2 regions of the Desemzia sp. FAM 23989 genome follow, and region 2 is predicted to be linked to the other one. Evidence: predicted binding sites of a transcription regulator. Region 2 holds the regulator's gene; the other holds the start of a gene.
The links. Region 2 encodes NrdR, which represses ribonucleotide reductase genes. Its sites were predicted from a motif close to ACACNATATATNGTGT; they were not measured.
Positions count from the first base shown of each region.

Region 1 (12,636 bases), on a different contig from region 2:
ACCAAGTTATACACATTGTCCGACCAATTTTGGATCGTCGTATAGCGACAATAGGCGTCTTTCTTGACGATGATCTCTACAATTGCAGCGTGCAGACTGCTGGACGAAAAAGTTGGTGCTGTACAGCCTTCGACATAATGTACACTAGCTCCTTCATCCACCACGATCAATGTCCGTTCAAATTGACCCATGCCTTCATCATTGATCCGAAAATACATTTGCAAAGGAACATCAATGCGGACGCCTTTCGGGACATAAATGAAGGTTCCGCCAGACCAGACGGCTGAATTCAGTGCAGCCAGCTTGTTATCGGTTAGCGGTACGACAGTTCCAAAATGTTCTTTAAAAATTTCAGGGTATTCTTTCAAAGCTGTATCGGTGTCTAAAAAAACGATTCCTAGTTTTTCATATTCTTCTTTCATGTTGTGGTAAACCACTTCGGATTCATATTGTGCTCCCGCTCCAGCCAGATATTTACGTTCGGCTTCCGGAATACCGATTCTTTCAAAGGTTTCCTTGATTTTCTCCGGCACATCATCCCAACTGCGCTCGGGTTTATCACTGGGTTTTCGGTAATACGTGATTTCATCAAAATGAATCTCAGATAAATCTGCTCCCCATTCAGGCATGGGTCGACTCAAAAAGTGCTGGTAGGCTTTCAATCGATAATCCAACATCCAGTGCGGCTCTTGTTTGCGGGCAGAAATTTCCCTCACCACAGATTCTGAAACGCCTTTTCCCGTAGAATAAACTGACTCCACATCATCATGGAAACCAAATTTGTAATCTTCAAATTGTAATTCAGATGTCATTCATTTTTGCCTCCTTTAATTCTGGTCCTGTTCCGCAGCAGCCAGTGCTTTTTCCAGTGCTTTCCACGATAAGGTGGCACATTTGATCCGCGCAGGAAATTTCGCTACACCATTCAACAGCGCTGCATCGCCTAAAGCCTCTACTTTAGAAACTTCTTTGCCTTGGACCAATTCTGAAAACAGATGGGTCAGTTCAAAGGCTTCCTTTGCTGTTTTCCCTATCATCACATCCGTCATCATACTTGCACTGGCACGACTGATGGTACAACCGTGTCCAGAAAAACGAATGTCTTTAATCAGGTTATCTTCGATTCTCAAATGCAATTGAATCACATCTCCACAAGTTGGATTAGTCAGTTCAATTTGATGGGTCGATTCTGCCAATCCCCCCTCGTGATGCGGGTATTGAGAATGATCAAGGATCACTTGTCGATAAAGCTGGTCTAATTTAGATAATGCCATGTTGGAAAAACTCCTTTACTGCTTGAATAGCTTCCACAAATTTGTCCACATCTTCTGTGGTATTGTACACATAAAAACTCGCTCGAACAGTAGAATGCACGTTCAATTGACGCATCAACGGTTGAGCGCAATGAGTCCCAGCCCGAACCGCTATCCCTTCCATATCTAAAGCGGTAGCGACATCGTGCGGATGGATGCCCTCTAAATTGAAGGCCACCACTCCTGTGCGAACAGATGGATCTGTTGGGCCATACACGGTCACACCATCTATTTTCTCCAGTTGCGGCCATAAATAAGCAATCAGCCCTTGCTCCATAGCGTGTATATTTTCCATCCCAATTATGGATAAGTAATCGATAGCTGCTCCCAGTCCAATCACGCCTGCAACATTAGGGGTTCCCGCTTCAAACTTCCAAGGCAGTTCTTTCCAAGTACTGTCCTCCTCTTCCACCAGTTCGATCATTTCCCCGCCAAATTCAACAGGTTCCATTTGTTCTAATAAGTGTCTTTTTCCGTATAAGATGCCTATACCAGTCGGTCCCAACATCTTGTGTCCGCTAAATGCGTAAAAGTCGGCACCTAATGCTTGAACATCTACCGGCATGTGCGGCACGGCCTGAGCGCCATCCACTACTAAAACGGCACCAGTTTTGTGAATCAGTTCCGCCAATTCTGCTATAGGATTGATACTCCCCAGCACATTAGAACAATGGCTGATAGCAACAATTTTAGTTTGCTCTCCAATCAACTCTTCCGCTGCTGACATATCCACTTCTCCAGAATTCAATAGCGGAATGAATTTCAACACCGCTCCTGTTTTCTTGGCCAGTTGTTGCCATGGAATCAAGTTGGAATGATGTTCCATATAAGACAACACGATCTCGTCTCCTTTAGAAACATTGGCTTCTCCATAACTTCTGGCAACCCAGTTCAATGAGGTGGTCGTACCGCGAGTAAAAATAATCTCCGCTGTTTCCTCAGCATGGATAAATTCACGCACTTTTTCTCTCACGGCTTCATATTGAGCAGTGGCTTGTTCCGCTAATGTATGAACACCGCGATGTACATTAGCATTGGAGGTTTCGTAATAAGTTTGCAAAGCATTCAATACAACAACAGGCTTTTGTGTAGTCGCTGCATTGTCTAGGTAAACTAACGGTTCATCATTGATTTGTTGTTTTAGTATCGGGAAATCTTTTTTTAACTGGTGACTGTTCAACTTCATTACAACAGCTTCCCTTCAATGGTACTGACCAAATCCTCACGAATGCTCTTCAATGGAATGGCTGCAATCACCGAACCTAAGAAACCACGGATCACCAATCGTTCTGCTTCAGCTTTTGGAATCCCGCGACTCATCAAATAGTACATTTCTTCTGGATCTACCCTACCAACACTGGCCGCATGACCTGCCGTTACATCATTTTCATCAATCAATAAAATGGGATTAGCATCGCCACGGGCTTTATCCGACAGCATCAACACTCGACTTTCTTGTTGAGCATCAGCCCCTTTTGCGCCTTTAATGATGTGTCCGATTCCGTTAAAAGTCAGCGTAGCGCGGTCTTTGATAACGCCATGTTGTAAAATATGCCCTACACTATGACGACCAAAATTGGTGACTCGAGTGTCGATCGCTTGAACCTGCTGATGCATGCTGATGGCTACCACTTTGATCTCACTGTGGGAACCTTCTCCCATCAGATCAGTATCAAAATCTGCGATCACATTTCCGCCGTTCATCACCCCTATCGCCCACTCCAATCTTGAGTCTTGCAATAAATGCCCTCTGCGGTTAAAGTACGAGACCGTGTTTTCTCCAAGCTGATCCACTGCTGAATACTTCGCTTTGGCCCCTGATTTGGTGATTACTTCCGCAATAATCGAAGCAGCAGCCTTTTCCTCACCAATCGTTTCGAAACGCTCTACATACGTGAATTCACTGTTCTCGTCTGCATAAATCAAGATGTGTTTGGCAAATAATTCTTGCAGTTGGCTGTTTTGAACAAAGACAGCCTCAAATGGTTCTTCCACAATGACGTTTTTAGGAACATATAGAAAAAGTCCACTGTTCATAAACGCTGTGTGGAAAGCTGTCAATTTGTCTTCATTGAACTTGACGGCTAACTGCATATAGACTTCTTTGACTAAATCCCCATGTTCTTTAACAGCTGTGAACAAATCCGTGAAGATTACGCCTTGATCGATCAATTTTTGCGGCAAAGTTTCTTCTACTGTATTCTTCCCGAATTGCACCACACGTTGCGCGCTGTCTTCAGATAAAACAATACCTGAAAAAGATTCGTCGTCTTCAAATGTACTTGCCGGTACTTCCATTAGCGGCCAACGTTCATAATGAGCCCTCTCAATAACCGGAAGCTCCAGTTGGTCAATCTGATCATAAGCTTCTAATCTTAATTCCAACATCCACTCTGGTTCTTGGTGTTTTTGAGAAAATTGTTTTACAGCTTCAAAGTGGTTCAAAGAACTCGTAACTTTCATCTCATTTCCTCCTAACCTTCAGTGGTTTCTACTTCTAATCCTAAATCTTCGCTGATCCCTTTGTACCCTTCACTTTCTAAACGTCTGGCCAATTCGGCTCCACCAGTCAAGACCACTTTACCGTTCATCATGATGTGCACTACATCTGGCACGATATAATTCAATAAACGTTGGTAATGCGTAATAATCAATGAACCAAAGTTCTCTCCACGCATCGCGTTGACCCCTTTAGACACCACTTGCAGGGCATCGATATCTAATCCTGAATCGATTTCATCTAAAATAGCAAAAGTAGGCTCAATCATCATCAATTGCAAAATCTCATTTCGCTTCTTCTCCCCGCCGGAAAATCCTTCGTTCAGATAACGTTCAGCCATTTCTTCCGGCATATCTAATACTGCCATTTTTTCATCCAATTTTTTAATAAATGACATGACGCCGATTTTGTCGTCTTCTGCTCTTCTGGCATTGATAGCTGCTCGCATGAACTCAGCGTTCGTGACCCCAGCAATCTCACTTGGGTATTGGACTGCTAAAAATAATCCCGCTCGAGCGCGTTCATCCACTTCCATTTCCAGCACATTTTCTCCATCTAATAAAATCTTGCCTTTTGTGACAGTATAGCTTGGATGTCCCATGATAGCTGCTGATAAGGTGGATTTCCCTGTCCCATTTGGTCCCATAATGGCATGGATCTCACCTGTTTTAATGACCAAATTGACCCCTTTTAAAATTTCCTTTTCTTCTATAAAAACATGCAAATCTTTGATTTCTAAAACTGACATGAAGAATCCCTCTTTTCTCTGCTTCCTTTAATAGGCTAATAATAACAGAATAATCGTATATTTTCACTACTTTATACAAAAACGAACAATATTTACACATTGTTAAAACAACATTAAAGACATAAAAAAACTTTCAAACGCACAAGCATGTTAAATTAAGCACAATGTAATTTAAACAAGTTTTCCTCATCCACATTATAGTCGCACTACCTTTTTCATCCTAATTCATGTAAAATAAGGGCTAACCATAATGGATTGGTTTGCTTTTGGAAAGGAAGTGTATTGATGAAACCGATTATTGGAATTCCGGGAAATATTTTAACCCCACAATCGCCTAATTTTGATGGATTGCCGATTACGTATACTCCTCAAGGTTTTGTAGAGGGAATAACGACCGCTTACGGTCTGCCTTCTGTCCTCCCGCTTGGAAACCCAGAAGATGCGAAAGAATACATTTCGCGAATCGATGGATTATTATTAGCTGGTGGTCAAGATGTTTCCCCTCTATTGTATGGTGAAGAACCGATTCCTGCTTTAGGAACAACTAGTCCTATTCGAGATACTTTTGAAATAGCTTTGATCAATGAAGCCATTCAGCAAAAGAAACCAATCTTAGCAGTATGCCGTGGGATGCAGATCTTAAATGTGGCTTTCGGAGGTTCTTTGTATCAAGATCTGGCTAGCTCTTACTCAGATTTGACCGTGCAACATATTCAACAAACGATGTATGACAATGGAGCTCATACGGTGACTATTGATCCCGACAGTCGTTTAGCTAGAATTTACGGAACGACTTATGTTGTCAATTCTTATCATCATCAAGCCATCAAAGAATTAGCAGATCCATTTGAAGCAGTTGCTTGGAGCAAGGACCGATTGATTGAAGCTTTTGAAGCTAAAGATCCTGAAACTAGTATCGTAGCCGTTCAGTGGCATCCAGAGTTGATGATTAAAACCGATAAAAAAATGCAACAACTCTTTACTGAGTTTGTAAGTCGAGTAAAAAAAAATAATGCGCCTGCTTTATAAAAAAAAAATCAAAGACTTCCGTAAAAATGCGTTATGGAAGTCTTTTTTTGCTGTTTCGGACAAAAATAAAAAAGCTTGCAAAACACTACATATTGTGTTTAGAAGCTTGTGAATAGGATAATTTATCAAAATATAGTATTTCGATTGCAACTCTCTTTGAAGGAGTGTAGAATAAAAACTACTAAGAGAAAAGTTCAAAGGAGAATGAAAAATGGCTGATAAAACTATCGTAATTTACTCAAAACCAAATTGCATGCAATGTAATTTTACCAAAAAATACTTAGATGATAAAGGTGTTCTTTACGAAATAAAAGATATATTTGAGTCTGAAGAAGCATTAGCAGAAGTCAAAGAATTAGGTTTCAGCTCTGTACCTGTCATCTTAGCTGATGGACAAGATGCATTTAATGGATTCCGCCCAGATTTATTGGACCAATTAGCATGAAAATAGTTTTTATTTCTTTAACCGGCCAAACGAGAAAATTTGTTCAAAAATTAGATATGGATTTGTTGGAATTGACTCCGACAAATCCATTTATCAGTATTAACGAACCTTTTGTGATCGTTACGCCGACCTATGAAAAAGAAGCTACCGAAATTCTGAATGATTTTCTTGAAACTGCTGATAACAAACAGTACTTTAAGGGCATCGCGGGCGGCGGGAACTTGAATTTTGCTCAATTGTTTGTCTTTACAGCAAAAGATTTGGCAGCTGAATATGATGTACCATTATTACATACCTTTGAATTTCAAGGGAATGACGAAGATGTAAAAAAATTAAAGAAAGCGGTGAACGACCTTGGAAAAGCCTAAATTAGCTACAAAACCCAATGAGGTCACTTATTTTAAACTGAACAATGAATTGAATCGACCAGTCAATGGATCTATCCCATTGCACAAAGATCGTGAAGCCGTGCGTGCTTACTTCTTGGAATATGTGAATCCCAACACGGTTTTCTTCTATACTTTAGATGAAAAATTAAACTACTTGATTACTAACGATTATATCGAAGAAGAATTTTTGAACCAATACGACAGACAATTCGTTAAAGACTTGTTTAATGAAATGTACAACCGTAAATTCCGCTTCCGTTCGTTTATGTCGGCTTACAAATTCTACACACAATATGCTTTAAAAACGAATGATGGCAAACGTTTCTTAGAACGTTATGAAGACCGTATTGTGTTTAACGCTTTGTATTTAGCAGAGGGCGACACAGAATTGGCTTGGACGATTGCGGATGAAATCATCAATCAACGTTATCAACCGGCTACTCCTACCTTCTTAAACGCTGGACGTAAACGTCGTGGTGAATTAGTGTCTTGTTTCTTGATCCAAGCAACAGATGACATGAACAGCATCGGCCGTACCGTCAACAGTGCATTGCAATTGTCGCGTATCGGTGGCGGAGTTGGAGTGAACTTGTCCAACTTGCGTGCTGCAGGAGATCCAATCAAGAAAATTGAAAATGCCTCTAGCGGTGTTGTCCCAGTTATGAAATTATTGGAAGACAGCTTCAGCTATTCAAATCAGTTAGGACAACGCAATGGTGCTGGAGCAGTATATTTGAACGTCTTCCATCCGGACATTGTTTCTTTCTTATCGACTAAGAAAGAAAATGCCGATGAAAAGGTCCGTGTTAAAACACTCTCTCTTGGTTTGACTGTACCGGATAAATTCTACGAATTGTGTGCCCATGATGAGCAGATGTACTTGTTCAGCCCGTATGATGTGGAACGCATTTATGGCAGACCTTTTGCCTATGTAGACATTACTGCTGAGTACGATAATTTGGTAAATAATGAAGAAGTACGGAAATCAAAAATCCGTGCACGTGACTTGGAAAATGAAATCTCTAAATTGCAACAAGAGTCTGGTTATCCTTATATCATCAACATTGATACAGCAAACCGTGAAAATCCGGTTTATGGAACGATCACGATGAGTAACTTATGTAGTGAAATCTTGCAAATACAAGAACCTTCACTGATCAATAATGATCAATCCTATGAAACTTTAGGAACTGACATTAGTTGTAACCTAGGTTCGACCAATATCGTAAACTTGATGAAATCTCCAGATTTTGGCAAATCAGTGAATGCAATGGTGCGTGCGTTGACAACTGTTACGGATCAATCCAGCATTTCAGCTGTTCCTTCGATCAAAAATGGAAATGACCGCTACCATACAATCGGTTTAGGTGCGATGGGCCTACACACTTATTTAGCATTGAACCAAATCACTTACGGTTCATCGGAATCGGTTGAATTTACAGATGCTTACTTCATGTTGTTGAACTATTATACATTGAAAGCCAGCAATCAAATCGCTATGGAACGTAAGGAAACTTTCCACAACTTCGAGAAGTCTAAATACGCTAGTGGAGAATATTTCGACAAATACACTGCAGCAGATTTCATCTTCGAAAGCGAAAAAGTACAACACTTATTTGACGATTTGCAAGTACCAACAGCCGCAGATTGGGAAGTTTTAAAAGATTCTATTATGACTGGCGGATTGTACCACCAAAACCGTTTAGCTGTAGCGCCGACTGGTTCGATCAGTTATGTAAACGAAACGTCTTCCAGCCTGCACCCAATCACTCGTTTGATTGAAGAACGTCAAGAGAAGAAAACAGGTAAAACTTATTACCCTGCTCCTTATCTATCAAATGAAACGTTGTCTTACTACACTTCTGCTTACGATATTGATATGCGTAAAGTCATTGATGTCTATGCAGCAGCTCAAAAACACATTGACCAAGGAATGAGTTTAACACTCTTTATGCGATCTGAAATTCCTGCTGGATTATACGAATGGAAAATGGGACGTACTAACAAGCAAACCACGCGTGACTTAAACATTTTAAGACACTATGCATGGAAAAAAGGCATCAAATCCATTTACTACGTCAGAACCTTCACAGAAAACTCAGAAGAAATAGGCTCCAACCAATGCGAAAGCTGTACTATTTAAACAGGATGCGGAGAGGCCTTGGGAGCAATGACGCAAAAATTGGAAATTATGATTGGAGCGTTTCTCAGTCCCAAACATAATTTATCTTTTTTGCAAAATTGCTAGGCCTCGCAGCTCTACTATACGATGCGGAGGTCGCTTGGGAGACACGACAAGAAAATAGGAAATTCAACTGAGGATGCCTTTTATCCTCAATTGAATTTATCTTTTTCTCGAGTGTCTAGCGACCGCAGCTCTACTAAAGGATGCGGAGGTCGCTTGGTAGACACGACAAGAAAATAGGAAATTCAAATGAGGATACTTTTTATCCTCAATTGAATTTGTCTTTTTCTCGAGTGTCTAGCGACCGCAGCTCTACTAAAGGATGCGGAGGTCTTTGGTCACTTGATTTGCCCTTGCCCTCCTCTGCCGTAGTACATTGAATACTACGAATAAACTCGAAAGTAAGGAGAAGTTGATGCAATGACTGAACAATATCATGCTATAAACTGGAACAAAATTGAGGATATGATTGATAAATTAACTTGGGAAAAGTTGGTTGAACAGTTTTGGACCGATACACGTATCCCCGTCTCAAACGATTTAAACGACTGGTACAATCTTCCAAAAGACGAACAAGATATGATGGGAAAGGTATTTGGTGGTCTTACTTTACTAGACACTCTTCAATCACAAGATGGAGTAGCTTCTCTAAAGAATTCCATTCGTACACAGCACGAAGAAGCTGTATACAATAATATTCAATTCATGGAATCCATGCATGCCAAAAGTTACAGTGCTATCTTCAGTACGCTGAATACTAAATCAGAAATTGATGAAATTTTCCAATGGACCAACACAAATGAAATGCTTCAAAAGAAAGCTGAAATTATCAACCACGTTTATCAAAACGGAACGGATTTAGAACGTAAAGTAGCTAGTGTATTGCTGGAATCTTTCTTATTTTATTCAGGTTTCTTTGCTCCGCTTCATTATTTAGGCAATAACAAATTGCCAAACGTAGCAGAAATCATCAAATTGATTTTGCGCGATGAATCAGTGCACGGAACTTACATCGGCTATAAATTCCAAATTGCCTACAATCAATTGCCAGAAGACGAACAAGAACAGTTAAAAAACTGGACTTACGAATTGTTGTTTACTCTTTACCAAAATGAAGTGAATTATACTCAATACCTGTATGACGAGATGGGTTGGACTGAGCGCGTCAAAGTTTTCTTGCGGTACAATGCCAATAAAGCATTGCAAAATTTAGGTTTTGATCCTTTATTCCCAGATACCGCGGACGATGTAGATCCGGTTATTATGAACGGAATCTCAACTGGAACTTCAAATCATGACTTCTTCTCTCAAGTTGGAAATGGGTATTTGGTTGGAATGGTAGAATCAATGGCTGACGAAGATTATGAGAAGTGGAGTGTTTAAAAACACCTTATTATCCCCCACTTTACACACCAGTTCACTAACGTTTTAGTCTCTTCAGATAAAAAAAATTCACTTTTAGCAAGAAGGCAATTGCTTTTAGTAGGATAAAAACATAAAATAAACTCATTGAGCCTAGTGCACCTGCATTAGGCCGTTTCTTTTGTTTAGTTACGTTAAGGTTGTTATTAAAAATTTTAAGATAAGGAGCGTTTATATATATGAAATTTATTTGGCAGTATCTTCGGAAATACCCTAAATTACTCGTTATCAATATTATTGGAGCCTTAGGATTTATTTTAATCAATTTAGGCCTTCCTACTTTGTTGGCACAAATGATTGATAATGCAATCATTCCAGGCGATCGCTCTTTAATTTGGCGATATGCTATTTTTATGTTATTGCTGACTATCTTCGGTTTTATCGGAAGAATCGTCAATTCTTATGCATCGAGTAAAATTGTTAATACCATGACTATGGACATGCGAAATGATGCCTATACCAGTATGATGAAATATTCTCACGCTGAATACAATGAAATCGGGGTTTCTTCTCTTGGGACTCGTATTACAACCGATGCCTTTGTATTGCTGCAATTTACTGAAATGATCTTACGTCTTGGTGTAGTTACCCCTTTGATGATCATCGTGAGCGGTATGATGATTGTACAGACCAGCCCAGATTTAGCTATTGCGGTACTTCCAGCAATGCCGATTATTATTTTATTGATTCTATTCATTGCGCGTGCTACACAACCGTTGTCTAAAAAACAACAGTCACTCTTAGATAATATCAACCGTATACTGAGAGAAAACTTAACCGGTTTACGAGTCATACGGGCCTTCAACCGCGAAGAGTTTCAAGAAAAACGATTCAATGATACCAACAATGATTACCGTAAAGTCTCTTCTCGACTGTTTAAGATAGTGGCTATTACTCAACCTGGATTTTCTCTCATTATCAATATCGTAATTATTGCGATTGTCTGGTTAGGTGCCAGTCAAATCGCTGCGGGAAATATTCAAGTTGGGGTTTTAGTCGCTTTTATCGAATATGCTTTCCATGCATTATTTTCATTATTAATGTTCGCAAATATTTTCATTATGTACCCAAGAGCTTCTGTCAGCGCAAATCGTTTACGAGAAGTCCTGGAAAAACAAAGCTCTATCGATCCAAATGAAAACGGTATTCAAGTAACGGAAACAGAAGGTTACATTACATTTGATAATGTAGGTTTTGCTTATCCTGATGCAGATAAACCCGTATTAAAAAATATTAGTTTTGAATCTAAACCTGGAGAAACGGTTGCTTTTATCGGGTCAACAGGAAGTGGGAAATCTTCTATTGTTCAGTTGATTCCTCGTTTTTACGATGTGACTGAAGGACGTATTTTAGTCGATGGCATTGATATTCGTGAGTACAATCTGAAAGCTTTGCGACGCAAAATTGGTTTCACACCGCAAAAAGCTTTACTCTTTACAGGAAGCATCACTGAGAACTTGAAATATGGTAACTGGGATGCTACTCACAATGAAATTGAAGAAGCTTCAGATGTCTCTCAATCCAAAGAGTTCATCGAGCGCTTAAAAAATCATTACGAAACAGTTTTAGCTGAAGGTGGAAGCAACTTATCTGGCGGCCAAAAACAACGTCTGTCTATTGCACGGGCAATTATTCGTAAACCGAGTATATATGTATTTGATGATAGTTTCTCAGCACTAGATTTTAAAACGGATGCTGTTTTAAGAAATCGTTTAAGCCAAGTTACGCAAAACGCTACTACCATTATTGTTGGTCAACGAGTAAGTTCCATTATGAATGCTGACCAAATCATCTTACTCGATGAAGGAGAAATCGCTGCAAAAGGAACGCATAAAGAGCTGCTTCAAAACAGCCCGCTTTATCGTGAAATTGCATCATCTCAATTAAGTGAGGAGGAATTAAACCAATGAAAGGACTAAAACAAATTGCTCGGTTATGGGTTTATCTTAGAAATTACCGTGGTCAGTTCTTTATTTCTATCTTTGGAACTGTCTTACTATCGATTTCAAGCGCCCTTGAACCTTTCATTATCGGTTTAGCCATTACAGAAATTACGGCTAACCTTGCTGATATCGTTCGTGGTATCGAAGGTGCAGGGATGAATTACCCTTACTTAACAAAAGTTTTGATTGCCTATTTTATCCGTGGTATGTTCTATCACGGTTCACAATACATTTCGCAATATACCTTAACAAATGTAGTTCAAAAAGGGATGCGTGATTTACGGAACGATATTTCTTCTAAGATAAATCGTATGCCGGTTTCTTATTTTGACAAACATCAAATTGGAGATATTTTAAGTCGTGTTACCAGTGATATAGATGCTATCACCAATGCATTGCAGCAATCATTGATACAAGTATTGAACGGTGTGTTGGGAATTGCTTTTGCCATTGTAATGATGTTGACTCTTAATTTCTCTCTAGCATTGATTGTCATTATGACCATTCCTATCGCTATTTTAGTCGCTCGTGTGGTAATTGCTAAATCACAAAGTTCATTCCGTGGTCAAGCAGACGCTCTGGGAGATCTATTTGGTTTTACGCAAGAAAACTTAAATGGTTTTACAGAAATCAAATTATACGGAAAAGAAGAAGATTCTATC
Region 1 is NZ_JBGQQT010000002.1:190,863-203,498, reverse strand. Features, by position in the region: gene sufB (Fe-S cluster assembly protein SufB) at 1-812, opposite strand, end outside; gene sufU (Fe-S cluster assembly sulfur transfer protein SufU) at 828-1,274, opposite strand; gene ACEN36_RS02495 (cysteine desulfurase) at 1,261-2,499, opposite strand; gene sufD (Fe-S cluster assembly protein SufD) at 2,499-3,776, opposite strand; gene sufC (Fe-S cluster assembly ATPase SufC) at 3,788-4,561, opposite strand; gene ACEN36_RS02480 (gamma-glutamyl-gamma-aminobutyrate hydrolase family protein) at 4,847-5,590, shown strand; gene nrdH (glutaredoxin-like protein NrdH) at 5,802-6,035, shown strand; gene ACEN36_RS02470 (ribonucleotide reductase stimulatory protein) at 6,032-6,403, shown strand; gene nrdE (class 1b ribonucleoside-diphosphate reductase subunit alpha) at 6,390-8,567, shown strand; gene nrdF (class 1b ribonucleoside-diphosphate reductase subunit beta) at 9,030-9,992, shown strand; gene ACEN36_RS02455 (ABC transporter ATP-binding protein) at 10,211-11,941, shown strand; gene ACEN36_RS02450 (ABC transporter ATP-binding protein) at 11,938-12,636, shown strand, end outside.
Region 1: the regulator NrdR is predicted to act here: its motif matches at 5,673-5,688, upstream of nrdH (glutaredoxin-like protein NrdH).

Region 2 (12,636 bases):
TTGAGTGAATTTGCTGATTCCCTAAATCTAGCAGATAGTGTCTACTTGTGTGATATTTTTGGTTCAGCCAGAGAAGAGCAAGGCTCTGTAAAAATCGATGATTTAGCGGCTAAAATTGACGGTGGAGCTCCGATTTTAACGGAAGACAATGTTTCTCCATTATTGAACCACCACGATGCAGTTGTGATCTTTATGGGTGCTGGTGATGTTCAAAAATTTGAAAAAGCTTATGAAACGTTATTAAGCCAAACTTCATTGAGTAATCAATAAGCTGTTTAATACAGTAGAAAAATGTGGTACAATGAGAGAACTAAAAACGGAATGGAGGATTTGAAAATGACAGCATCAATGAGATTGCGCACTAACTTTTTAAATCGTTAATTAAATAACTATTTAAAAGGTCCTGTTATATTGACAGATATTAGGGAGCAGTCTACCCATTTTCAAATCCTTAAAAAACTATTGAGATAAATGTCGAAAAAAGAGATAGGGGGATCTATCTCTTTTTTGCGTACCTAAAAACTGTTGATTTGCATGGACTATAATAAAGGAGTGCAAATATAATGGAAGAATTATCTATTGAGCTAAAAAATATGGAAGTCAGTTTTCAAAACAAAGAGGTCTTATGGATTGAACAGCTCACAGCTTATCAAAATGAGCGTATTGGAGTGGTAGGTAAAAATGGACAAGGAAAAAGCACCTTATTGAATGTGATAAGTGGAGAGTTGCAACCAAATTCCGGAACGATTAATCGTCAGGTAGTATTTAATTATTTTCATCAGGTGGAAGAGATGGATGAAACAAAACAAGCTGCAGAGTTGGATTCTCACATTATGGGGCGACTCAAAGTGCCGAATAATGCCATCGAAACATTGAGTGGAGGAGAAGAGACCAAATTTAGACTGGCTCAGACACTGTCTCTATATCAAATGGGGTTATTGTTGGATGAACCAACAACCCATTTGGATCGAGAAAGCGTCCAATTTTTAATTGAAGAACTAAGATATTATTATGGAACATTGATTGTAGTAAGCCATGATCGTTATTTTCTAGATCAGTTAGTAACCAAAATATGGGAGGTAGACAAGGGGACTGTTCAAGAATATGCAGGGAATTATTCAGCTTATGTGCGACAGAAAGAACAAGAAAAAAGCGAACAGCAAAGAGAGTTTGAAAAAGTATCGAAAGAAAAAAAACGCTTGGAACAAGCAGTAGAACAAAAAAAGCAACAAGCTCAAAAAATAAGTCAAGTCAATGAAAAACAAAAGAAACGTGCGATTCGTCCCGATCGATTGTCTTCCTCCAAACAAAAAGATACTGTTCAAAAGAATGTTCAAAAAACAGCTAAAGCGATGGAAAAACGAATTGAACAACTGGGAAAGGTTGAAGCTTTTCAAGAAACGAAAGAAATTCGATTTCCTGCTAGCGAAGAATTAGCGATACACAACCGATTCCCAATTAGAGGCAGTGATATCGATTTATACGGAGGAAATAAGCTGCTTTTGAAAAAAGCAAACTTTCAATTTCCTCTTGGAAAACGAATCGCTATTATTGGAGAAAACGGAAGTGGAAAATCGACTTTATTAAAATCTATTTTATCAGATGGAGAAGGCGTCACTCTTTCTCCGAAAGTAGTTTTCGGCACGTATCGACAAATGGCGTACAAGTTAACTGATTCCTCTTCACTACTGGATTATTTGATGAAACAAACTGATTTTTCAGAAAAAATTGTGCGTTCTGTATTGAATAATCTAGGTTTTTCACAAATGGAAATTAGGAAACCACTCAAATCGTTAAGTGGTGGAGAAGCCACACGGATTTCCATGGCCTTGCTGTTTATTAAACCGTCTAATGTATTGATATTGGATGAACCAACTAACTTTATTGACATCCAAACGATCAAATCTTTAGAAAAGTTTATGAGAGGTTATCCAGGTACAGTTATTTTTACTTCTCATGATCAATATTTTGTGGATCAAGCAGCTGACCAAGTTTGGGAAATAAAAAATCAGGAGTTTTCTTTAATTAAAGGAGACCCTGTATAAAATTGCTCGATGTTGTTTTGAAAAGAGGCTTCTTCGATTCTCGCTATCTACTTGCTTTTTTGTTAGAATAGTAAAGAGAAAACTTTGTTAGCTTGGAGCTGAAAACCAGCTAAATAATGGTTATGAGGAGACATAAAATGACTAAAAAAAAGAAATTAGTGCTGATCGATGGAAGTAGCGTAGCTTTTCGTGCTTTCTTTGGCTTACACGCTCAATTGGAAAAATTTAAAAATCATTATGGCCTGCACACCAATGCTTTATATGGATTCCATAATATGATTCAAAGTGTGCTGAAAGCAGAAGACCCCACTCATATTTTAGTGGCTTTTGATGCAGGAAATACGACTTTTAGAACAGAATATTTTCCGGAGTACAAGGCTGGACGTTCTAAAACGCCTGGTGAATTTACAGAGCAAATGCCTTATTTGCGTGATTTGTTAAAAGGATTTGGGATTGCGCATTATGAGTTGGTGAACTATGAGGCTGATGATATTATAGGAACCTTATCTGTCAAAGTGGATCCGGAAGAATTTGATGTAGTGGTCATTTCTGGTGACCGTGATTTGACTCAGTTGGCTAAAGAAAATGTTCGTGTAGATATTACAAAAAAAGGTGTTTCTGATCTCAAACCGTATACAGTTGAATCGATCAAAGAAGAAATGGGGATTTCCCCTTTACAAATTATCGACATGAAAGGGTTAGCAGGGGACAGTTCCGATAATATTCCAGGTGTTACCAAGATTGGCGATAAAACAGCGTTGAAGTTATTGCAAGAATATGGTTCGGTTGAAGGTGTCTATGCAAATATCGGTGCTATGAAGCAAAGCAAACGCAAGGAAAACTTGATCAATGAAAAAGATATTGCGCTGATGAGTAAACGCTTGGCTACTATCGATACCGATTCACCTCTTGAAATTACGATAGACGATTTAGAGTATCATGGAGCAGATTTGAAGAAATTAACGGAATTCTATAAAGAGATGGATTTCAAATCTCATTTAAGCAATCTGGATACTACAGAATTAGATGCTGAAAAAGAAGCCAATCGTACAGAGATTACGTATGAAGTCGTGACAGAAGTTACCGAAGACATGTTTGAAAAAGACATGGCTCTCTATGTACAAATGTTGAACGACAACTACCACACAGCGGAGATCGTAGGCATCAGTTGGGGAAATGCAGAACGGATCTATGTAGGAGAAGCAGATACTATTTTAACCTCTCCAGTATTCAAAAAATGGGCAGAAGATGAGTCTCTTTCAAAAGCTGCGTTTGATGCTAAACAAGTCTATGTGGCTTTGGATCGTTACGGCATTAAGTTATCTGCTATTCAATATGATGTATTGTTAGAAGCTTATTTGCTGGATGTGAAAGACAACTCCAATGATTTAGCAGCCATTGCAGAAGAGTACGATTACCATGATGTTGCTGGAGACGAAAGTGTCTATGGAAAAGGAGCTAAAATCAAAGTTCCTGAAGATATTTCTGTTATGCACACGCACTTGGCTCGAAAGGTAAAAGCTATTGCTACTTTGGGACCTGCCTTGATGGAAAAATTGGTTGCCAACGATCAAAAAGAGTTGTTTTCAGATATCGAGTTGCCATTAGCGATCATTCTTGCTGATATGGAAATCCAAGGAATCACCGTAAATGGTAAACGATTGGAAGAAATGAGAGATGAATTTGCGATTCAGTTAAAAGAAATCGAACAAAAAATCTACGCAGAAGCTGGTGAAGAGTTCAATATTAATTCACCGAAACAATTAGGCGTTATTTTATTTGAAAAAATGGGTTATCCAGTAATCAAAAAGACCAAAACAGGCTATTCAACAGCTGTAGGGGTTCTAGAACAATTGCAGGATCAAGCTCCAATCGTGGAATTTATTTTAAACTACCGGCAAATTGCGAAGATCCAATCTACTTATGTAGAAGGATTATTAAAAGTTGTGCGTCCGGATACTGGTAAAGTGCATACGCGCTATATGCAAACTATTGCTCGTACAGGTCGCTTGAGTTCGGTTGATCCTAACTTGCAAAACATTCCGATTCGTCTGGAAGAAGGTCGTAAAATACGCCAAGCGTTTGTACCTAGAAAAGCTGGTTGGAAGATTTTTGCCTCAGATTACTCACAAATCGAATTGCGTGTATTGGCTCACATCTCCAATGATGAACATATGAAAGAAGCTTTCATAGAAGAGCAGGATATTCATTCCAGTACTGCTATGCGTGTATTTGGTATTGATAAACCAGAAGACGTGACAGCTAACATTCGCCGACGTGCGAAAGCTGTTAACTTTGGAATCGTCTATGGTATCAGTGATTATGGATTGTCTCAAAACTTAGGAATTACACGTAAAGAAGCACAGCAATTTATTGATACGTACTTCGAAAAATATCCTGGTATTGAAGCTTATATGGAAGATGTCGTCAGAGAAGCAAAAGAAAAGGGCTTTGTGGAGACGTTGTTCAATCGTCGCCGTTATTTGGCAGACATTAATTCACGCAACTTTAACTTGCGTTCATTTGCCGAGAGAACAGCTATTAATACGCCTATTCAAGGTAGTGCTGCAGATATTCTGAAAGTAGCGATGATTAAAATTGCTCAAGCGTTAAAAGAATCTGATCTGAAAGCGACGATGTTATTGCAAGTGCATGATGAGTTGATTTTTGAAGCACCAGAAGAAGAAATCCCGGCTTTGCAGAAAATGGTGGAAGATGTAATGGAGCATGCCGTCGATTTGAGCGTGCCGTTGAAAGTAGACAGCAACTTCGGCCAAAGCTGGTACGAAGCGAAGTAAAGTGTTGGAATGGAGGAAATAAAGTTTGCCGGAATTACCAGAAGTTGAAACTGTCCGCAAAGGTCTTGAGGCGACAGTAAATCAGGTGACGATTCAAAATGTCTCTGTGTATTGGGATAGGATTATTGCGGGAGCGATATCGAGTGCAGCTTTTAAAGAATTATTATTGGGGGAAACCTTGCGGAAATTTAGGCGCAGAGGAAAATTTTTGTTGCTGGATTTTGATCACTATACCTTGATTTCACATTTGCGCATGGAAGGGAAATATGAAGTGGTTCCTTCTGAAGATGAATTAAAAAAACATACACATGTCGTTTTTCATCTGACAGACGGCAGAGATATTCGGTACTTGGACGTTCGTAAGTTTGGACGGATGGAACTGGTCTCTCTGGGAGAGGAAGAAACGGTTGCTGGAATTCAGCGATTGGGGCCCGAGCCTTTTACAGAGGTGTTTTTGCTAGAACCGTTTCAATCTAAGTTAAGCCGCGTTAAAAAAGCCATAAAACCAGCATTGTTGGATCAAGGATTGGTAACGGGATTAGGAAATATTTATGTAGATGAAGCTTTATTTAAAGCTAAGATACACCCCATAAGACCCGGCAATTCTTTGAAGCCGGCAGAAGTTAAAAAGCTGCATCAAGCCATTATCCAAGTGTTGGGGAATGCCATCAAAGCGGGAGGAACTACGATACGATCTTACCTTAACGCATTAGGGGAAGCCGGGCAATTTCAACAAAAACTAACCGTTTATGGACGTACAGGACAACCGTGTATCAATTGTGGAAGACCGATTCAAAAAATGAAAGTTGCTCAACGGGGCACGCATTACTGTGCACACTGTCAAAAATGGACTGAAAAAAATGTCTTGCCTGTAGTATCGGATGAAGTCAAGAGCGAGAGCTAAGGATGGGGGGACTCAAATGTCTTTTGTTTTAGGTCTGACCGGCAGTATTGCTACTGGAAAGTCAACTGTAAGCAATGTTTTTAAACAAGCTGGCGTACCTGTAGTAGATGCTGATGTCGGTGCCCGCGAAGTAGTAAAGCCAGGAACAGAAGGGTTAAAACGGATAGAAGCTGCATTTGGGAAAGAGGTCGTAATGACCAGCGGGAATTTAGACCGCAAAGCATTGGGAAAAATTGTCTTTCAAAACAAAGCGGAATTAAAAAAATTAAATCATATACTGGGTGATTTGATAGCTGTCTGGATTCAGACTGAAAAAGAAAAGTACATTGATCAAGGAGCTCCACTAATAGTGTTGGATATTCCTTTACTATTTGAGAGTGGATATGATCAGGATGTAGAAAAAGTAATGGTGGTAGCCACTACACCCAGTATACAATTGGAGAGGCTGATGCAGCGAGATCAAATTGATGTCAAAGCTGCTCAACAAAAGATAGCTGCTCAACAATCCATTACTGAAAAAATCATGAAAGCCGATTTTGTGATCGATAACAACGGCTCCAAAGAAAACACTCAACACCAAGTGTTGTATTGGCTTGATAAGCAAGATCTTCGTAAATAACCTGGATGCAACAACACGCTAACGAAATCATCAGAATTTATCTGATTTCGTTAGCTTTTTTCAGTTCTTGTAAAAAGGGTTTGGAAAAGGAAAACCTGTTCTGATAAGGAATAAGCTGTTTTTTAGAATTCCTATCTGTGTTATAATAGGCTATATAACAAAGTACAATAGGATGATTATACAAAAAAATACTTTTAAAAAAAGGATGATGAACAGTGCAATGCCCTCGCTGTCAACACAATGGAACTAGGGTCATCGACAGCCGTCCAGCAGATGAAGGACGAGCTATTCGTCGTAGAAGAGAATGCGAATCGTGTCGATACCGTTTTACAACATTTGAAAGAATTGAACGTGTTCCACTATTAGTAGTGAAAAAGAATGGCGATCGCGAAGAATTTAACCGTGAAAAGATCCTTAGGGGTGTAATCCGGTCCTGTGAGAAGAGACCTGTTCCGATGGATCAAATGGAAAAAATTGTGAATGAAATTGAAAATGATATCCGTAGTTTAGGAGAAAATGAAGTGTCTTCAACGGTTATTGGAGAACACGTGATGGAAAAATTAGCAGAGGTCGATGATGTAGCGTATATTCGCTTTGCTAGTGTGTACCGTCAGTTTAAAGACATTGGAGTTTTTATGGAAGAAATGAAAGAATTGGAACGGAAGAAAACCGAAAAGAAATAAGTGATACGAAAGGAGTAGCCAAGTATGTCGTATCCTTGGAAAAACCTGAGTCCTAAAGATGGATTTATGGTCAAACAGAGTGCATTGCTTTCGGATATCGACCAACAGATTCTGACCTTTTTGTATCAACCTTTAATTGGTTCTGCAGCCTACAGTTTATATATGACGTTGTGGACAGAAACAGAGAAAGATACATTTTGGAGTGAAGGGATTCTTCACGCAGAATTGTTGTCGTTATTGAATCTCGGAATGCCAGAAGTGTATCAAGCCAGAATTCGACTGGAAGCTATCGGCTTATTGAAAACTTTTGTCCAAACCGAGCCCGAAAAGCTGTATGTCTATGAACTCCAAAAACCTCAAACGAGTAAAGCTTTTTTTGAAGAAGATTTATTTAGTTTATTGTTATTGGAGCGAGTGGGTGAACGAAAATTCAAGCAATTGCGCAATCGATTTTCAGTCCAGCCCATAAATAAAGATCAATATGCTGAAATTACGAAGTCTTTTTTGGATGTCTATCATATGAATACAGATCAGTTGAAACAACATGAGACCTTATTCAAATCCTCTCGTTCACTGATTGGGGATGCAGCGGAATCTGCAGTCACTTTGAATGCTGACACATTTGATTGGAACTTCTTTTACAATGGATTAAATCAGCACTATGTAAATCGTTCGGCGATTACAGCGGATATTCGTGAAACGATTCTGACGTTGCACCATATGTATGCTATTAATGAATTGTCGATGCAGCATTATATTTTGGAAGCATCAGATATGGATACAGGCGTTATTGATGCACGCAAATTGAAGAAAAATATTGTTGATGATTTCCACCGCGAAAATAAAGAGAAAATACAGTTGCAGGATGTTGTGCAACAAGAACTAGAAGTCACTACGGCCACTCAATCACAAAGGGAACAAGATTTGAAACACCAAGGTTTTTCAGACTCTGATATTCTAGTGATCGAAGCCAGCAAGCAGTATTCTCCGGCTGAATTTATGAACGATATCAAAGAACAGAAAAATGGGTACATCTCTAAACCAGAAGAATGGACATTGGAAGACATTGTAAAAAAATCTCATTTATCGAATCCGGTGATCAATATCTTGATCCATTACATTTTGGTCGTCCAAGGAAAAGTCGTTTTTGAAAAGGGACTGGCTTATACGATATCGAATGATTGGGCTCAAAATGAGATCAAAACACCAGAAGCTGCTTTGAAGAAAGTACGTGACCTGTACCAAGAAAACGCAGAGAAATACCAAAAGAATCAAGACCGGAAGCAAAATACTTCGGCTGCGCGGTCAAATAATAACTATTCACGGAATAAAAACGTTGTTCGCAAAGAGAAGCTGCCAGATTGGGCAAAAGAAGGGTACCAAACACCTAAAGAAACTTCGATTAGTCCAGAAGCGGAAAAACAACTTCAAGAAAGACTGGCACGTATTCAGAATATGCAAAAAGAAGGTGAGTAATCATGGATGATGTAGGAAAAAGCCTGACAAAAATCATCAAAGAGAGAAAATGGAACGAAGAGTTCAACAACTTGATGCAAGACGTTATGAATGATACAGATGTCGTACAGTTTATCCAAGAGCACAATGAGGAACTGGATCGAGCAGCTATCGAAAAAAGCGCAGCTAAATTGTACGAATTTGTCAATGAAAAGAAAAAATACCAGAATAATAAAGACAATCAATTGGCTCCTGGATATCAACCCAAATTGATTATGAATCACCACTATATTGATGTGACTTATGTGCCAACATCTGAATTAGTGGCAAAACAAAGGGAGAAAAGTATTAAGAATTTGATTCATTCGATGGATATGCCAAAAGGTATTCGTGAAGCAACACTCAAGGAGTTTCAAACTACGAATGAACGACTTCAAGCAAAGATAGAAGCTTTTGATTTTGTGGAAGCATATCTGAATGAACCGAAGAAGTTTCACCGAGGGCTATATTTACAAGGTTCATTCGGTGTAGGAAAGACCTATTTACTTGGTGCGATTGCCCATGAACTAGCAAAAAGCGGCTATTCATCTACCTTAATGCATTTCCCTTCTTTTGCGGTAGAAATGAAACAATCCATAGGTCAAAATACGACAGGTGAAAAAATCGAAGCCGTTAAGCGGGCGCCTATCTTAATGTTGGATGATATCGGAGCAGACTCCATGTCCAGCTGGATTCGAGATGATGTTTTAGGGGTTATTTTGCAATATCGAATGCAAGAACAGCTGCCGACTTTCTTTTCTTCCAATCTTGATATGAAACAGTTGGAAGAACATTTGACGTTCACTCAACGTGGGGAAGATGAGCCGTTGAAAGCTCAGCGAATTATGGAACGTATCCGTTTCTTAGCGAAAGAAATTACCATGCAAGGTGTCAATAGACGCCAACAACAATATGAAGAATAAAATGTTGAAAAAACTTGCACCAAAACGATAAACGTGTTTTAATAGTTATGATATAAAAATCTTTGAGAAAGACACCAATAGAAGCGGCACGTTTTAAAGAGAGGGAAAGATTGCTGAGAATTTCCTAAAATGGACTTGTATTGACCACTTTCGAGAGCAGATGCGAACGCATAAATAATGAGTGAGTAGCATCTTGCCGTTTAGCTAACGTTATAGAGCCCAGAGAGCACAGATTAGTTGTGTGCTGAACTTGGGTGGAACCACGTAATTTGACGTCCCATTTATGATCCTTTTTCGATCATAAATGGGGCTTTTTGTTTTTTTTGATATTTTTAATGTACTTAAATTTATTTATTGGAGGAATTATCATGTCAGACAGTATTAAAGTAACATTCCCTGATGGAGCAGTAAAAGAGTTTGAATCAGGTGTAACAACAGAAGAAATCGCGGCAAGTATCAGCAAGAGTCTTTCTAAAAAAGGCTTAGCTGGGAAATTCAATGGGGAGTTAGTAGACTACAAACGTCCTTTGGAAGTAAATGGAAATATTGAGATCGTGACACCAGATCACGAAGATGCATTACAAATTTTGCGTCACTCAACAGCTCATTTGATGGCAAACGCATTGCGTCGCTTATACCCAGATATTAAATTTGGTGTGGGTCCAGCTATTTCTACAGGTTTTTATTATGATACAGATACGGAACAAGCCATCACAGAAGAAGATTTGCCAAAAATCGAAGCTGAAATGATGAAAATCGTGAAAGAAAACAACCCAATCGTGCGCAAACAAGTTTCACGCGAAGAAGCTTTGGACTTGTTTAAAGATGATCCTTATAAAGTAGAATTGATTACAGCACTTCCTGAAGATGATGTGATTACAGTTTATGACCAAGGCGATTTTGTTGACTTGTGTCGCGGAGTTCATGTTCCTTCAACTGGTCGTATTCAAGTCTTTAAATTATTGTCACTTGCGGGAGCCTATTGGAGAGGAAACTCTGATAATAAAATGATGCAACGGATTTACGGAACAGCATTCATTGATAAAAAAGATTTGAAAGAATTTTTACAAATGCGCGAAGAAGCGAAACAACGTGACCACCGTAAATTAGGGAAAGAATTAGACTTGTTTATGATTTCCCCAGAAGTTGGATCAGGACTTCCTTTCTGGTTGCCAAAAGGTGCGACCATCCGTCGTACGATTGAACGCTACATCACTGACCGTGAGATCAGCTTAGGCTATCAACACGTTTACACACCTATTATGGCTGATGTGAATTTGTACAAAACTTCAGGGCACTGGGATCACTACCATGAAGACATGTTCCCGCCAATGGACATGGGTGATGGAGAAATGCTTGTCTTGCGTCCAATGAACTGTCCACACCACATGATGGTATACAAAAATGATATTCATAGTTACCGTGAGTTACCGATCCGTATTGCTGAACTTGGTCAAATGCACCGCTATGAAAAGAGTGGAGCTTTATCAGGATTGCAACGTGTACGTGAAATGACATTGAATGATGGACATACATTTGTACGTCCTGATCAAATCCAAGACGAATTCAAACGCACTTTAGAATTGATGTTGGCTGTATATGATGACTTTGAGATCACTGATTTCCGTTTCCGGTTAAGTTACCGTGATCCTAATAATACAGATAAATATTTTGATGATGATGAGATGTGGAACAGAGCTCAAACAATGCTTAAAGCCGCTATGGATGATATGGAACTGGATTACTTCGAAGCAGAAGGAGAAGCAGCATTTTACGGTCCTAAATTAGATGTTTTAGTAAAAACAGCTATCGGAATCGAAGAAACTCTTTCAACGATCCAATTAGACTTCTTGCTTCCAGAACGTTTTGACTTAACTTATGTTGGGGAAGATGGCGAAAATAACCACCGTCCAGTTGTTATCCACCGTGGAATCGTATCTACAATGGAACGTTTTGTTGCTTACTTGATTGAAGAATACAAAGGAGCTTTTCCGACATGGTTAGCGCCAGTACAAGCAACAATTATTCCTGTAAACTTAGACTTGCATACAGGATATGCTTCTGAAATCAAAGAACGTATGCAACAATTAGGCATGAGAGTAGAGTTGGATGATCGCAACGAAAAAATGGGTTACAAGATCCGTGCGTCACAAACACAAAAAATCCCTTACCAAATCGTTGTAGGAGATAATGAAGTAAAAGACGAATCTGTAACTATTCGCAGATACGGAAATAAAGAAACTCATGTTCAAAGTCTGGAAGCTTTCTTACAAATGGTAAATGATGAAATCAAAACATTTGGGAAACATACAAAATAAGTTATATAGATAGAAAATGGAAAAAGAAGTTCTTGGAGTTTTTTCAAGAACTTCTTTTTCCATTTTTCGATTCTACAACATTTGACGTTGGTAAGTAAAAACTACTGTCTTTTTAAATAGAATCTTTTAGAAACTCATTCTTAGAAATTCCTGGAGGGATATGGGACTGCTTAGGTTATTCTTTATCAAGGCGAATTTACTCTTGATGTTTAAACCTCTTTCTTCATCAAGGCGAATTTACTCTTGATGTTCAAACCCATTTCTTCATCAAGGCGAGTTTTACTCTTGATGTTCATACCTTATTCTTCATCAAGGCGAATTTACTCTTGATGTTCAAACCTCATTCTTCATCAAGGCGAATTTACCCTTGATGTTTAAACCTCATTCTTCATCAAGGTGAGCTTACTCTTGATGTTCAAACCTCATTCTTCATCAAGGCGAGTTTACTCTTGATGTTCAAACCGCATTCTTCATCAAGGCGAATTTACCCTTGATGTTTAAACCTCATTCTTCATCAAGCTCAGCTTACCCTTGATGTTCAAACCGCATTCTTCATCAAGACAGTTTTACTCTTGATGTTTAAACCTCATTCTTCATCAAGGCGAATTTACCCTTGATGTTTAAACCTCATTCTTCATCAAGGCGAATTTACCCTTGATGTTTAAACCTCATTCTTCATCAAGGCAGTTTTATCCTTGATGTTCAAACCTCATTCTTCATCAAGGCAAGTTTACTCTTGATGTTCAAACCGCATTCTTCATCAAGGCAGTTTTACTCTTGATGTTTAAACCTCATTCTTCATCAAGGTGAGTTTAACTTTGATGTTCAAACCGCATTCTTCATCAAGGCAGT
Region 2 is NZ_JBGQQT010000001.1:71,015-83,650, forward strand. Features, by position in the region: gene murC (UDP-N-acetylmuramate--L-alanine ligase) at 1-270, shown strand, start outside; gene ACEN36_RS00315 (Msr family ABC-F type ribosomal protection protein) at 564-2,045, shown strand; gene polA (DNA polymerase I) at 2,183-4,843, shown strand; gene mutM (DNA-formamidopyrimidine glycosylase) at 4,869-5,747, shown strand; gene coaE (dephospho-CoA kinase) at 5,764-6,366, shown strand; gene nrdR (transcriptional regulator NrdR) at 6,582-7,049, shown strand; gene ACEN36_RS00340 (replication initiation and membrane attachment family protein) at 7,074-8,525, shown strand; gene dnaI (primosomal protein DnaI) at 8,528-9,466, shown strand; gene thrS (threonine--tRNA ligase) at 9,835-11,784, shown strand.